DNA from 3 places in the Nonomuraea sp. NPDC048892 genome. Region 2 is predicted to be linked to each of the others. Evidence: riboswitches for the same ligand, from Rfam matches in the RefSeq annotation. Region 2 holds a riboswitch; each other region holds the start of a gene.
The links. A riboswitch is a leader RNA that binds a small molecule or an ion and turns the genes downstream of it on or off. The one in region 2 is predicted to bind thiamine pyrophosphate.
Positions count from the first base shown of each region.

Region 1 (4,880 bases), on a different contig from region 2:
CCGAGGAACAACGCGTAGGCCAGCAGGCCCGACAGCAGGCCGCCGAGCACGACCCTGGCGCTGCCGTACCGGTTGACCAGCCAGGGCGTGAGCACCGGGGCGAGCACCACGTCGATGGCCGCCGCCAGCAGGGCCAGGCCGGTCTGCACGGTCGACCACCCGCGCAGCTCCTGGAGGTAGAGCGTGACCAGGAACTGGAAGCCGAAGAACGAGGCCGTGAGCAGGGCGGCCATCACGTTGGCCCGGATCAGCGGCGCCGAGCGCAGCAGGCCGAGCCGGACGAGCGGGCTGGCCGACCGGCGCTCGACGGCGGTGAACGCCGCCACCAGCGCGAGCCCGCCGGCGAAGGCCGCCACCGTGAGCGGCCAGCCGTCGGCCGGGTGCTCAAGACGTACGACGCCGTACGCCAGCAGCATCATCGCGCCCGTGATCGTCACCGCGCCCAGCACGTCGAACCCGCCGGCCGCCGGCCGGTGCTCCCTGGCCGGCTCCCTGATCAGGGGGACGGCGGCGATCAGGATGAGCAGCGACATCAGCACGGGCGCGAAGAACACCCAGCGCCAGCCGATCGCGGTCAGCAGCCCGCCGGCCACGAGCCCGAGCGCGAAGCCGCCCGCCGCCGTGCCCGCGTAGATGAGCAGGGCCTTGTTGCGCAGCCGGCCCTCGGGAAAGGTCGTGGTGATCAGCGAGAGCCCGGCCGGCGTCAGGAACGCGGCGGCCACCCCCGTGACGAACCTGGCCAGCAGCAGCACCCACCCCTCGTTCGCGAAACCGCCGAGCCCCGAGAAGACCAGGAACACCACCAGCCAGAGCAGGAACATCCGCCGCCGTCCCAGCAGGTCGGCTGCCCGGCCGCCGAGCAGCATGAAACCGCCGTAGCCGAGCACGTACGCGCTCACGACCCCGCTCAGCATGCCCGTGGACAGCCCCAGATCGGCCCTGATGGCCGGCAGGGCGATGTTCAGCATGGCCACGTCGATGCCCTCAAGGAAGATGGCGCCGCACAGAACGATCAGCACGCCCCACGATCGGGCAGGAACAGACATCGCAAGACCCCCGGTTACTTTTCTGCATATCGGTTATCTCTTGTAACCGTCCTCATCATGGGTCAGCATGAAAGACGATGGAAGACGGCACTTTCGAATCACTCGGTTACCGCGAAGGCACCATGGACGACTACGACGTTTGGCAGTGGGACACCCGGGAGGACTGCGAGGTCAGGCAGATCCTCGACCGCATCGCGGACAAGTGGTCGCTGCTGGTCATCGCCCTGCTCGACTGCCAGAGCCTGCGCTTCACCCAGTTGCGCCGCGAGATCGACGGCGTCAGCCAGCGCATGCTCAGCGTCACCCTGCGCCAGCTCGAACGCGACGGCCTGGTCAGCCGCACGGTTCACCCCGTGGTGCCGCCCCGGGTGGACTACGCGCTGACGCCGCTCGGCCGTACGCTGCACGAGACCATCAAGTCCCTGGTCACGTGGACCGAGGCGCATCAACAGGAGATCGCCGCGGCGCGTGCCGCCTACGACGCGCGGCGCGAGATGATGGAGTCATGACCGTTCCCGAGATCGAGGCGGGCGCCGTTCCCGCCGATGCCTACCTGCTCGACGTCCGCGAGCAGGACGAATGGGTGGCGGGCCACGCGCCGCAGGCCGTCCACATCCCCATGACCCAGATTCAGGGCCGGGTCGACGAGGTCCCCGCCGACACGACCGTCTACGTCGTCTGCCGCGTGGGCGGCCGGTCGATGCAGGTCGCGGCCTGGCTCAACCAGCTCGGGCGCGAAGCGATCAACGTCGGCGGCGGCATGCAGTCGTGGGAGTTCTCCCGCCGGCCGATGGTGAGCGAGACGGGACAACAGCCGTTCGTCGCCTGAATCGGTAACAAGGCCCCCACTATGGCGGTTCTGCCGTCATTAAGGCATGATGAGGGCGCAAATTACATATCGTCGCGGGAGCTCGGGGTGCCGGGCTGAGAGGGCAGCCACATCTGCTGCCGACCGCCGGAACCTGTCCGGATAATGCCGGCGTAGGGAGTGTGCGATGTCGCACGGCGTCGAAGAAGTCCCCCTGACCCTCGAAGGCGAAGCGCCGAAGACTCTGGGCGTGCTCGATCAGGGTGCGCTCTGGGCGAATCTCGGAGTGAGCCTCCTCGGCTTCTCCGGCGCCCTGTTCCTGATCAACCCGCTGGGCGATGCCCCGCTCACCCTGGGCGCCGCGCTCGTCGCCACGGTGGTGGGCAGCCTGATCGGCACCGCCATGGTGGGCCTGTCGGCCATTCCCGGCACCCGTACGGGGCAGCCGGCCATGGTGCTGCTGCGCGGCCTGTTCGGCGCCAGGATCTCCTACGTGCCGACGGTGCTGAACATCGTCCAGATGCTCGGCTGGGGCGCCTTCGAGCTCTGGGTGATCGCCAAGGGTGCCACGGCGATCTTCGGCTCGGTGCCGTACCAGGCGTGGGTGATCGTGGCCGGGGTGCTGACCACCGCGCTGACCATCTGGCCGCTCGGCTCGATCCGGCTGCTGCGCCGGTACGTCACCGTCGGCGTGATCATCGCGATGGTCTGGTTCACGGTGTTCTTCCTGCGTGAGGCGCCCCCGCAGACCGGCGGGACGTGGACCGCCTTCCCCGCCGCGGTCGACTACGTGATCGCGCTGTCGGTGTCCTGGGTGCCCATGGCCGCGGACTTCGCCCGCCACTCGCGCTCCAGCAGGGCCGCCTTCACCGGCGTGGTCGGCGGCTACACCCTGGCCCAGGTCGCCTGCCTCGGGCTCGGCGTCTACGCGGTGGCGCTGGCGGGCGTCGCCGCGGTGCAGGCCGACGGGACCGCGGTGTTCGGCCCGTTCGTGGCGATGCCGCTGGGCGCGCTGTTCTTCGGCATCCTGGTCCTGCGCGAGACCGACCAGTCCTTCGCCAACGTCTACTCGACCACGATGTCGCTGCAGAACCTGCTGCCGCGGATGGACCGGCGCGTCTTCTCCGTGCTCATCGGCGTGCTCACCGTGGTGATCGCGCTGCTGGTGGACGTCACGTCCTACGGCGCGTTCCTGGGCGTGATCGGGGCCGTGTTCGTGCCGATGTTCGCCGTGCTGGCCGTGGACTACTTCGTGCTGCGCCGCGGCGCCGGCTGGAACACCGCGGAGGACGCGCCCTCACGCTGGTCGATGGTGGTGCCGTGGGCGCTCGGCTTCGTGGCCTACTGGCTGACCACCTCGACGCCGACGGTCGAAGCGTGGGACGGGATCTGGGCGAGCCTGCGCGAGGCCATCGGCTTCACCCGGCAGACGTGGATGAACGGCGCGCTCGGCGGGGCCTTGGTGGCCGCGCTCGTCACGCTGCTCATCGGCCTGGCGCTGCGCCGGCCCGCTGTTCGACGTTGAGCAGGTGCTGCTTGGCGACGGGCCCACCCGCGTAGTCGCCGAGCGCGCCGTCCTCGCGCACCACCCGGTGGCAGGGCACGATCACGCAGACGGGGTTGGAGGACAGCGCGTTGCCGATCGCGCGCAGCGCGCGCGGCCGGCCGATGCTCTGGCCGATCTCCTCCAGCGTCGTGGTCGTGCCGTAGGGGACGGCCATCGTCTTCTGCAGCACCGTACGCGCGAACGGCGTCGCCAGCGCCAGATCCACCGGCAGCGTGAACGCGCGCAGCCGCCCGGAGAAGTAGGCGTCCAGCTCTCTGCGTACCGGGTCCAGCCGCCTCGCCTCGGGCCCGATGAAGCTGCCCACATGCCTGTTGACCAGCTCGAAGACGTCGTTTTCCGCCTCGAAGCTGCACGCCGCGACACCCTTGCCCGTCACGGCCAGCACCAATCGGCCCACGGCGCCGTCATAGGTGCCGAAAGCGATGTCAGGCGGCGTATCACCTCGATAGGTGCTAGAGGTCACACGCAGCAGGGCATCGAGATCGTTGCTCGACATACCCTCAACCTCCACCCGCCGGAATCACCGTGACCGCAGCGTATCGGACGGATCGCCCGACGCACCCACCGCGCCACGTGCACTATGGAGGAGTGGGGGACGAATGGGCCGGTAGTGACGATGAGATCGCTCGCGCGGCGCTTGACAGCTCGCCCAACGCCGTCGTGGCGCTCGACAGGGACCAGAGCGTCCTGGTGTGGAACGCCGCCGCCGAGCGCGTGTTCGGCTGGGCGGCCGAGGAGGTGCTCGGGCGCAGGGCGCCGATCGTGCCCGACGAGCTGACCGCGGAGCACAACGCCGTGCTGGAGCGCGTACGCACCGGGGAGCCGGTGTCGCTGCGCACCAAGCGGCTGCACAACGACGGCGCCCTGCTCGACCTGCGCGTCGACATCAGCGCGCTGCGGCTGGGCAGCGCCGTGGGCGGCTACGTGTGCGTCTACCACCCGGCGCAGGCCGACGAGCTGGCCAGGAACCGGATGGCGCGCCGGGCCAGGCTCGTGCGCCGGCTCACCGACGTGGTCGGCGACATCAACTCCGAGCTGGAGCTGTCGGCCGTGCTCGACCGGATCTCGGCCAACCTCACCGAGCTGACCGGGGCGGACGCCGGCGGGTTCGTGCTCATCGAGGGTGACCGGCTGCGGCTGGTGAGCACGTACCAGCTGCCCGACTCGATCAGAGGCACCACCACCGACCTGCGTACGAGCCTGGTGGACCGGCTCTTACGCACCGGCAAGACCGTCATGCTGGAGTCCGACGGGCTCGACGACCTGGTGTGGGCCCGGCTGCGCGGCCTGCACACGGTCGCGCTGGGACTGGCCGCCGTGGGCGGGCGGCCGTACGGCGCGCTGTACGCGCTGTTCGCCCGGCGCAACCCCGGCCACCTGGAGCTGGAGCTGCTGGAACTGCTGGCCGGGCACGCGGGCATCGCCGTCGGCAACGCGGTGGCCTACCAGGAGGCGGTGC
Region 1 covers NZ_JBEZFZ010000001.1:629,306-634,185, forward strand. Annotated here, with positions in the region: gene AB0C28_RS03120 (MFS transporter) at 1-1,046, opposite strand, end outside; gene AB0C28_RS03125 (helix-turn-helix domain-containing protein) at 1,124-1,555, shown strand; gene AB0C28_RS03130 (rhodanese-like domain-containing protein) at 1,552-1,875, shown strand; TPP riboswitch at 1,940-2,052, shown strand; gene AB0C28_RS03135 (cytosine permease) at 2,042-3,379, shown strand; gene AB0C28_RS03140 (methylated-DNA--[protein]-cysteine S-methyltransferase) at 3,339-3,818, opposite strand; gene AB0C28_RS03145 (PAS domain S-box protein) at 4,010-4,880, shown strand, end outside.
Region 1: it holds a riboswitch for thiamine pyrophosphate, as region 2 does, so the genes downstream of both, AB0C28_RS03135 (cytosine permease) here and AB0C28_RS25730 (FAD-dependent oxidoreductase) in region 2, are expected to answer to the same signal.

Region 2 (4,880 bases):
GCGACGGCGCCCTTCATGGCCGCCGCCATGAGGTCGGGCCGCTGCGCCCTGGTCACGGCCGTGGCCAGGAGCACCGCGTCACAGCCCAGCTCCATCGCCAGCGCGGCGTCACTGGCCGTGCCGATGCCCGCGTCGAGGATCACCGGCACGGACGCGGCCTCCACGATCAGCTCGATGCTGTGCGGGTTGCGGATGCCGAGCCCCGAGCCGATCGGCGCGCCCAGCGGCATCACCGCCGCGCACCCGGCCTGCTCGAGCCGCCGCGCCAGCGCCGGATCGTCCCCGATGTACGGCAGCACCACGAACCCGTCGGCCACCAGCCGCTCGGCCGCGTCGAACGTCTCGATCGGGTCGGGCAGCAGGGTTCGCTCGTCGGCGATGACCTCCAGCTTGACCCAGTTCGTGCCGAGTGCCTCCCTGGCCAGCCGGGCGGTCAGCACGGCCTCGCCCGCGGTGAAGCAGCCCGCCGTGTTGGGCAGCACCTTGATGTCGCGCCGGCGCAGCACGTCGAGCACGGTGCCGCGCGAGCCCGGGTCGAGCCGGCGCATCGCCACCGTGGTCAGCTCGGTGCCCGACGCCGCGAGCGCCTGGTCCAGCACCTCCAGCGAGGGCGCGCCGCCGGTTCCCATGATGAGCCGGGAGGAGAACTTCTCCCCGGCGATGATCAGATCATCCACCTTGCACCGCCGTCAGGACCTCCACGCGGTCACTGTCGCCGAGCGCCGTCGTCTCCCAGGCGCTGCGGGTGACCACCTCGTCGTTCACGGCCACGGCCACTCCGGTGGTGGCCGTGGTCAATGTCTGTACGGCCTGCGCCACGGTCATGCCGTCGGCCACCTCGTGCGCGGACCCGTTGATGGTAACAATCATGAAATTCCCTGAAATCTCTCCGGCGAGCACAGCGCCGCCAGCTCGCCCTCCTCGCCCAGCAGGATGGCCGTCGTGAGCGGGGCGAGCAGCACGCCGCCCCGGTGGTGCCCGGTCGCGAACGTCAGCCCCGGCGTCCCGCTGGGGCCGATGACCGGCAGGTTGTCCGGGGTGCCCGGCCGCAGCCCCGCCACCACGTCGGCGACCTCCAGCTCGGTGACGCCGGGAACCAGCTCCCTGGCGTCGCGCAGCAGCTCGTAGAGCCCGCCGGCGGTCACCCTGGTGTCGAAGCCCAGCTCCTCCTGGGTGGCGCCGACCACCAGCTCACCGTCGCCCCGGGGGACCAGGTAGACCGACGAGCCGTGCACGGTGCCGCGTACGCACCGGGTCAGCAGCGGCTGCGGCGAGCGCAGCCGCATGATCTGCCCCTTGACCGGCCGCACCGGCACCTCGGCCAGCTCGCCGCTCCACGCGCCGGCGGTCAGGACGACCCGCTCGGCCCTGATCTCGGCCCGGGTCTCCGCGCCGGTCTCCTTCCTGGCGCCCGTCCTGGCGCCCGCACGGGTCTCCGCCTTGGCGCCCGGTCTGACTTCACCGTGCCCGCCGCCATCCCCGGCTCCGCCGCCAGGCCCGGTCCCGTACGGCTCCGGCGTCGCGAGGCGTACCCCCGTGACCCGGCCGCCTTCGCGCAGCAGCTCGGTGACGCGGGCGCGCACCACCTCGGCGCCAAGCCGCTCCAGCGCGGCCAGCAGGGCCGCGGTCACCCGGCGCGGATCCACCCAGGCGTCGCCGGGCGCCAGCAGCCCGCCACGCACGGACGGGGCCAGCATCGGCTCCAGGCGGCGGCATTCGCGCCCGGTGAGCCGCTCGACCGGCAGCCCGAGCTTGTCCATGAACGCCGCCAGCTCGTCCAGCGCCGCCAGGTCGTCGGCCCCGAACGCGACGTCAAGCGTCCCGTCGGACCGCAGATCCAGCGCGAGCGCATCTCCTCCGGCCGCGCCGTCACCGGCGAGCCCGGCACCCGCGCCCAGCCTCGGACCGGCGAGTTCGGCAGCCGCGCCCGGGGCCGCGCCGACGTTCGTACCCGGGCCCGCGAGCCCGGCGTCCTCGGTGAGTTCGGCGGCGAAGGCGGGCCAGCGGCGCAGCGACGCCACCCCGAGCCGCAGCAGCGGCGCCTCGGTGTAGGTCACCTCGCTGACCGGGGCCAGCATCCCCGCCGCGGCATAGGAGGCACCCCGCCCGGGCGCCGGATCGACCACGGTGACCTGGCGCCCCTCACGGGCCAGCCGCCACGCCACGGAGAGGCCGACGACCCCGCCGCCCACGATCACATCCACCTGCGCTCCCTTCGCCGGCATGATCCGGATCAGGTGTCTTGCGGTCGAAGGCCCGTCACAGCCTTCCTCTCAGCCCGGTGAAACGGCCGGACTCCCGCGCGTCTTACCTCCACAGCCTACGGCCTCGGTGCGGCGGCCGTGCACCGCCCCCGTTATGGTCTTGAACGTGAACCATGTCGTGGTGGTGGGAGCGGGCCTGGCCGGCCTGCGTACGGTCGAGGCCCTGCGAGGGCGCGGATTCACCGGCCGGATCACGCTGATGGGCGAGGAGCGCCATCGGCCCTACGACCGGCCGCCCCTGTCGAAGGCCGTGCTGAAGGGCGAGGCCGACACGAGCTTCGTCGACACCGACCTCGACGCCCTGGAGGTCGACTTCTGGCCGGGCGTCAGCGCCAAGTCGCTGCGCGCCGGCGTCGTGGAGACCACCGAGGGCGAGATCGGCTACGACGGCCTGGTCATCGCCACCGGCGCCGAGCCGATCAGGCTGCCGGGCGACGGCCTCCAGCACGTGCTGCGCACCCTCGACGACGCCCACGAGCTGCGCGCCGTGCTCGTCCCCGGCGCCCGCGTGGCGATCATCGGCGCCGGCTGGATCGGCGCCGAGGTGGCCACCGCGGCCCGCCGCGCCGGCTGCGAGGTGACGGTCGTCGAGAGCGCGCGGGCCCCGCTGAGCACCGCCGTCGGCGCCGAGATCGGCGCGCGCACCGTGCCCTGGTACGACGGCATCGACCTGCGCCTCGGGGCCATGGTCGACTCCGTGGACGAGGGCGGTGTGCGGCTGGTGGGCGGTGAGTTCATCGAGGCCCACGTGGTCGTCACCGGCATCGGCGTACGACCCGCCGTCGGATGGCTGGCCGATGCCGACATCGACCTGCACAACGGCGTCGTCACCGACGAGCACCTGCGCGCCTCGCTGCCCGGCACCGTCGCCGTGGGCGACTGCGCCGCCTGGTGGTCGCGCCGCTGGGGCACCAGGCTCAGGGTCGAACACTGGGACACCGCGCTCAACGCCCCCGAGGTCGCCGCCGCGACGCTGCTGGGGGAGGAGGCGGTCTACGACCCGGTGCCCTACTTCTGGTCCGAGCAGTTCGGCCACATGATCCAGTACGCCGGACACCATCCGGCCGGCGAGCGGCTCGTCTACCGGGGCGAGCCAGAAGGCAAATGGTCGGCCGTCTGGCTCACCGAGGACGACACTCTGGCCGCCGTACTGGCCGTGGACCGGCCGCGCGACCTCGTACAGGGGCGGCGGATCATCGACGCCGGTCACCGTCTGGACACGGAACGCCTGGTAGATCCACAAGTCTCTCTACGGGATTGTGTTGTTTGAGCAAGCACGGCATGTGGTAGTTGTGGTTTCGTGACGCTTTCTGTTGCACAGATCGACCGGGAGACCGAGCAGCTCATCGACGAGTGGCTCACGCTCCCCGAAGTGGCCAGGCGCCTCGACCTTTCGATCGGCCGGGCCAAGCAGCTCCTGAAGGACCACAAGCTCCTCGGCGTGCGCCGGGGCGGCGGCGGGCCACAGGTGCCCGCGGTGTTCCTCGATGGGAAGGACGTGATGAAGGGCCTGCCCGGCACCCTGACGGTGTTGCAGGATGCCGGCTACGACGACGTGGAGTCGCTGCGCTGGCTCTTCACCCCCGACGAGTCGCTGCCAGGATCGCCCGTCGAGGCGATCAGGGCCGGCCGTCATACCGAGGTCAAGCGGCGTGCCCAAGCCCTCGCTTTCTGACGCGCGCCTCTATCTCTGCACAGACGGCCGCCGCGACCGCGGCGATCTGGCGGAGTTCCTCGACACGGTGCTGGCCGGCGGCGTGGACATCATCCAGCTGCGGGAGAAGGGTCTTGAGGCACGCGAAGAACTCGCGCTCCTCGAGGTCTTCCGCGACGCCTGCGACCGGCACGGCAAACTTCTGGCCGTCAACGACCGGGCGGACGTCGCGTACGCCGCCCGCCCCGACGTGCTCCATCTGGGGCAGGACGACCTTCCTGTGACGGTCGCGCGAGAGATACTCGGCGACGACATCGTCATCGGACGGTCCACCCACTCCGCCGCCGAGGCTTCCGCCGCGGCTGTGGAGGAGGGCGTCGACTACTTCTGCTGCGGGCCCGTCTGGCCCACCCCGACCAAGCCCGGCCGCCCGGCTCCCGGCCCGTCGCTGCTGCGGCACGCGGCGGCGCTGGGCACCTCGCGGCCGTGGTTCGGGATCGGCGGCATCGATCTCGCCAACCTGGACGAGGTGATGTCGTACGGGGTGAGCCGGGTGGTGGTCGTCCGCGCGATCACCGAGGCCGACGACCCCGGCGCGGCGGCTGCCGAGTTCGCCAAACGCCTGTCGGCCGGCTGAGCAGCCGAACACCCCCGGCCGGCTGAAGCGCCGGCCGTCGGCCGTTCGGCGGGTGAGCGGCCGGACGGCGGGCTGGCCGGTGATCGGTGGCCGGCGAGCCGGCGGATGACCGTCGGCCGGTCGGCGGCGGGTCAGGTCTTGCGGCTGGTGGCGGCGATGGCCAGGTCGGTCAGTGCGGCGCGCGCCTGCGGCGTGACCGGGGCCGAGTCGAGCGCCGCCAGCGCCTCGCCCAGGTAGTCGCCGATCAGGTCCTCGCACTCCCGCAGTGCCCCGGTGTCGTCGATGATCTGCCGCAGCGTCTCGACCCCGCCCTCGTCCAGCGCGG
Region 2 covers NZ_JBEZFZ010000007.1:356,201-361,080, forward strand. Annotated here, with positions in the region: gene AB0C28_RS25720 (thiazole synthase) at 1-677, opposite strand, end outside; gene thiS (sulfur carrier protein ThiS) at 670-870, opposite strand; gene AB0C28_RS25730 (FAD-dependent oxidoreductase) at 867-2,225, opposite strand; TPP riboswitch at 2,194-2,312, opposite strand; gene AB0C28_RS25735 (FAD-dependent oxidoreductase) at 2,371-3,534, shown strand; gene AB0C28_RS25740 (Rv2175c family DNA-binding protein) at 3,565-3,939, shown strand; gene thiE (thiamine phosphate synthase) at 3,917-4,555, shown strand; gene AB0C28_RS25750 (polyprenyl synthetase family protein) at 4,687-4,880, opposite strand, start outside.

Region 3 (4,880 bases), on a different contig from region 2:
CTGGCCGGTGCGCTGGTACGTGGCGGCGCATCCACCAGAAGGCGGCGGTGGTGTGACCACGGTGTCGAGGGCGTCCACCAGGGGCGGGTACCACTTGTCGGACATCTTCTGGTCGCCCGCCGCGTTCGGGTGCACCCCGTCGTAGGTGTCGGTGGCGGTGCTGAAGCCCGTCCACTGGTCCACGACCGTGATCGGCGACTGCGGGGTGGTCGTGGCGGCGGCCCAGGCGGGGATGGCGTTGTTGAAGGTCACGGTCCGCTGGGCGCAGTCGGCGCAGCTGGAGGGGTTCATGGGGATGATCTTGGCGACGAGGATCCTCATGTTCGGGTTGCTCGCCCGCATCTGGTTCACCATCGTGGTGAACGCGCTGAGGATCGTCGCGGGGGCGATGTTGCTCCACACGTCGTTGGTGCCGAAGTGCATGAGCACCACGTCCGGCCGGGTGGCGGCGAGCCAGCCGGTCAGCAGACCCTGGTTCGCCACATTCGTGGCCAGGTAGCCGCCGTGGCCCTCGTTGTCGCCGTCGTGCGCCACCCCGCAGCCCTGGGGCGGCAGGGTGCCGACGAAGTCGACGTTCGTGTGGCCGGTGCTCTGGAGGCGGTTCCAGAGCAGGGCGCGCCAGCAGCCGGGGGATCCGGTGATCGAGTCGCCCAGAGGCATGATCCTGACGGGGGCTGCGCTCGCGGTGGCCGTGGTGGCGAACAGCACCGCCGCGGCCAGCGCCACTATCGCGGCCAGCACGGAGCCGATCTTGCGCATGGTCTGCTCTCCCGTCGTCAGCCTGCGCAGATCGTAGGATCGCGGGCCGCGCGACGGGAAGGAAGTCACCGACGAGGGACGCTTGACCTGGGGGTACGGATGTAACTTTCAGCCGCCGACGGCGGCGGTCAGCTGCGGACCACCGCAAGCGGGCAGGGCGTGTGGTGCAGGAGAGCCTGGCTGATCGAGCCCAAGAGCATCCCTGCCAACTGCCCATGCCCCCGCGACCCCACCACCAGCAGATCGGCCCCGGCGGCCGTCTCGCGGAGCACCTCGACCGGATGGCCGTGCACGACCTCCGTCACCACCTCGACGCCAGGGTGCCGCTCCCGGTGCTCGGTCAGCGACTCCTTGAGCCGGCGCAGCGTGTCCTGTTCGCTGCCGCGGTCGGCCGGTGGGAAGCCGCCGGCCTGCGGCCAGGCCCACGCCTGTACGGCGCGCAGCCGCGCCCCGCGCAGCTCCGCCTCGGTGAAGGCGAACTCCAGTGCCTGCCCGGCGCTGGGCGAGCCGTCGGTGCCGGCGACGATCTCGCCCCGGACGGCCGGGGGACGTTCGTGGACGAGGACGACGTTCGTCCGTGCGTGCGCCGTGACGCCGTGCGCGACGGATCCGACGAGCAGGCCGCGCACGCCGCCGATGCCGCTGCTGCCGACGACCAGCAGCTCGGCGTCCTCGGACGCCTTGATCAGCGCGGTACGGGGATCGCCCGGCAGCAGGACCTGCTCCACCGGCACCTGCGGAGACTCCCGCAGGGCGCGGTCGCGGGCCGCCGCGAGCACGGTGTCGGCGCCCTCGCGCATCCACCGGGCGACCTCGGCGTAACGTACGGTGTCCTCCTCGCACACCCACTTGGGCACGGCGTGCGCCACGGTCAGCGGCGATCCGCGCAGCGCGGCCTCGGCGGCGGCCCAGCCGGCTGCCTCCAGGCCGGCGCGGGAGCCGTCCACCCCGACGATGATCACAGGTTCAGCTCCTCAGGACAGCGCGTAGCATTCGACCTCGGCGCGGCGGAACGAGATCCCGTTCGCCTGGGAGTCACGGACGCAGGCGCGCTCGGACCTGCTGAGCCGCAGCGTGCCGCAGACGGTCACGCCGGAGTAGGTGCGGCAGTCGAGTCGCCTGTCGTCGGCGCCGACGCGGTACATCTCTCTGACCGCCGCACGGCACTTGGCCTTGCCCGTGTCGGCGTAGCGGCACTGGGCGATGAGAGTGTCGTACTGTTCCTGGCTGACTTCGTGCTGGTCCATGCCGTCTCCGGCGGCTGCGGTGGCGCCGGACGCGGCCATCACGACGAGTAGTCCTGCGACAGCAGCGAATCTCTTCATGTTCCCCCTGATGGGGACCGTACCGCTCACGGCGATCGTCAAACCTCGACGCCAGGTTTCGGGTGGGGGCAGGCGTGGGTACGATCATCGCCGACCAACGCGGGAGCCCGGTGCAGACCGGGCTGAGAGGACGGCTGACAGCCGCCGACCGCCAGAACCTGCTCCGGGTAATGCCGGCGAAGGGAGTTTGCGCGATGAGCAGCGCGCGCTTTTCCAAGATCTACTCCGGTGACCTCCGCGTGCCGATGCGGCAGGTCCGGTTGTCCAACGGCTCGGCGGTGACGTTGTACGACACCTCGGGCCCCTACACCGACCCCTCCTTCGAGCCCGACCCGCGGCGTGGGCTGCCGCGCCTGCGGGAGGAGTGGATCGAGGCGCGGCGGGTGGCGGGTGAGCCGGTCACGCAGGTCGGCTGCGCCCGGCGCGGGCTGGTGACCAAGGAGATGGAGTTCGTGGCGGTGCGCGAGGGGGTGAGCCCCGAGTTCGTCCGGCAGGAGGTCGCGGCGGGCCGGGCCATCATCCCCGCGAACGTCAACCATCCCGAGTCCGAGCCGATGATCATCGGCCGGGAGTTCCTGGTCAAGATCAACGCCAACATCGGCAACTCCGCCGTCACCTCCTCGATCGAGGAGGAGGTCGAGAAGATGACCTGGGCCACCAGGTGGGGCGCCGACACGATCATGGACCTGTCGACCGGCGACGACATCCACGAGACCCGCGAGTGGATCCTGCGCAACTCGCCGGTGCCGGTCGGCACCGTGCCCATCTACCAGGCGCTGGAGAAGGTCAAGGGCCGGCCGGAGCTGCTGTCGTGGGAGGTCTACCGCGACACGCTGATCGAGCAGTGCGAGCAGGGCGTCGACTATGTGACGGTGCACGCGGGCGTGCGGCTTTCGTACGTGCCGCTCACCGCCACCCGCAAGACCGGGATCGTCTCGCGCGGCGGCTCGATCATGGCGGCCTGGTGCCTCGCGCACCACCGCGAGAGCTTCCTGTACGAGAACTTCGCCGAGATGTGCGAGATCCTGGCCCGCTACGACGTGTCGTTCTCGCTCGGCGACGGGCTGCGTCCAGGATCGATCGCGGACGCCAACGACGAGGCCCAGTTCGCCGAGCTGCGCACGCTGGGCGAGCTGACCGGCATCGCGCGCGAGCACGACGTCCAGGTGATGATCGAGGGGCCGGGCCACGTGCCCATGCACAAGATCAAGGAGAACGTCGACCTGCAGCGCGAGCTCTGCGACGACGCGCCCTTCTACACCCTGGGCCCGCTCGTGACCGACGTCGCGCCCGGCTACGACCACATCACCTCGGGCATCGGGGCCGCCATGATCGGCTGGTTCGGCACCGCCATGCTCTGCTACGTCACCCCCAAGGAGCACCTCGGCCTGCCCGACAAGGACGACGTCAAGACCGGCGTGATCACGTACAAGATCGCCGCCCATGCCGCCGACCTGGCCAAGGGGCATCCGCGGGCGCAGGAGTGGGACGACGCGCTGTCCGACGCGCGCTTCGAGTTCCGCTGGGAGGACCAGTTCGACCTCTCGCTCGACCCTGACACCGCCCGTTCCTTCCACGACGAGACGCTGCCGGCGGCGCCGGCCAAGACCGCGCACTTCTGCTCGATGTGCGGGCCCAAGTTCTGCTCGATGCGGATAAGTCATGACATCAGGCAGGCGGGGTTCGAGGAGAAGGCGGCCGAGTTCAGGCGGCTCGGCGGCAACATCTACGTGGAGTGATCCGTCCGACGTTCGGCTAACCGGGGAGCGTCTCGCCGCCGATGGGGGCCAGGACCTCGCCGGTGTAGTACGACGACAGCCGGTTGGAGGCGAAGAACACGTACGAGGGGGCGATCTCGTCGGGATCGGCGGGTCGCCCCATCGGCACCTGCTCACCGAACGACTCCACCTTCTCCTCGGGGAAGGTGGCCGGGATCAGCGGTGTCCACACCGGCCCTGGGGCGACGGCGTTGATCCTGATGCCGCGTTCGACCAGGTTCTGCGCCATGGAGTAGGTGAAGGCGTTGATCGCGCCCTTGGTGGCGGAGTAGTCGATGAGCGTCTTGTTGCCACGCAGGCCGTTGATCGACGAGGTGTTGACGATCGCGCCGCCCTTGCCCATGTGGGCGAGCGCGGCCTTCGTGACGCGGAAGTAGCTGTGGATGTTGACCGCGAACGTGTGCTCCCACTGCTCGTCGGACAGCTCCTCCAGGCCGTCCACCGGCTCCTGGTAGGCCACGTTGTTCACCAGGACGTCCAGGCCGCCCAGCTCCGACACGGCCTGCTCGACGACCGAGGCGCAGTGGGCGCGGTCGCCGAGGTCGCCGGGCAGCAGCACGCAGCGCCGCCCGGCCGCCTCGACCAGCGAGGAGGTGTGGGCGGCGTCCTCATGCTCGCTCAGGTACGCGATCGCCACGTCGGCCCCCTCCTTGGCGAAGGCCACCGCGACCGCCCGGCCGATGCCAGAGTCGCCGCCGGTGACGAGGGCCTTCTTGCCGTCCAGCAGGCCGCGGCCCACGTAGTCACGCATCTCGTCACGCGGCTGCGGCGTCATCTCGCCGCTCTTGCCCGGGTACGGCTGGCTCTGGGGTGGTGGCGTCTGCGACATGCCCTCCGGCCTGCCCTTGATCGGGTACGGCTAACGCCAGGGGCCGGTCATCTGACGAAGCCCTGCGAGCGCAGCCAGTCGCGGGCGACCAGTACAGGGACGTCGCCGTCCACGTCCACCTGGGCGTTGAGCCGGCGGATCACGTCGTCGGTGAGCTTGGCGCTGATGGGCGCGAAGATGCGGGCGATC
Region 3 covers NZ_JBEZFZ010000027.1:78,613-83,492, reverse strand. Annotated here, with positions in the region: gene AB0C28_RS46530 (cellulose binding domain-containing protein) at 1-759, opposite strand, end outside; gene AB0C28_RS46525 (universal stress protein) at 888-1,721, opposite strand; gene AB0C28_RS46520 (hypothetical protein) at 1,734-2,084, opposite strand; TPP riboswitch at 2,174-2,286, shown strand; gene thiC (phosphomethylpyrimidine synthase ThiC) at 2,279-3,823, shown strand; gene AB0C28_RS46510 (SDR family oxidoreductase) at 3,840-4,691, opposite strand; gene AB0C28_RS46505 (glycine betaine ABC transporter substrate-binding protein) at 4,739-4,880, opposite strand, start outside.
Region 3: it holds a riboswitch for thiamine pyrophosphate, as region 2 does, so the genes downstream of both, thiC (phosphomethylpyrimidine synthase ThiC) here and AB0C28_RS25730 (FAD-dependent oxidoreductase) in region 2, are expected to answer to the same signal.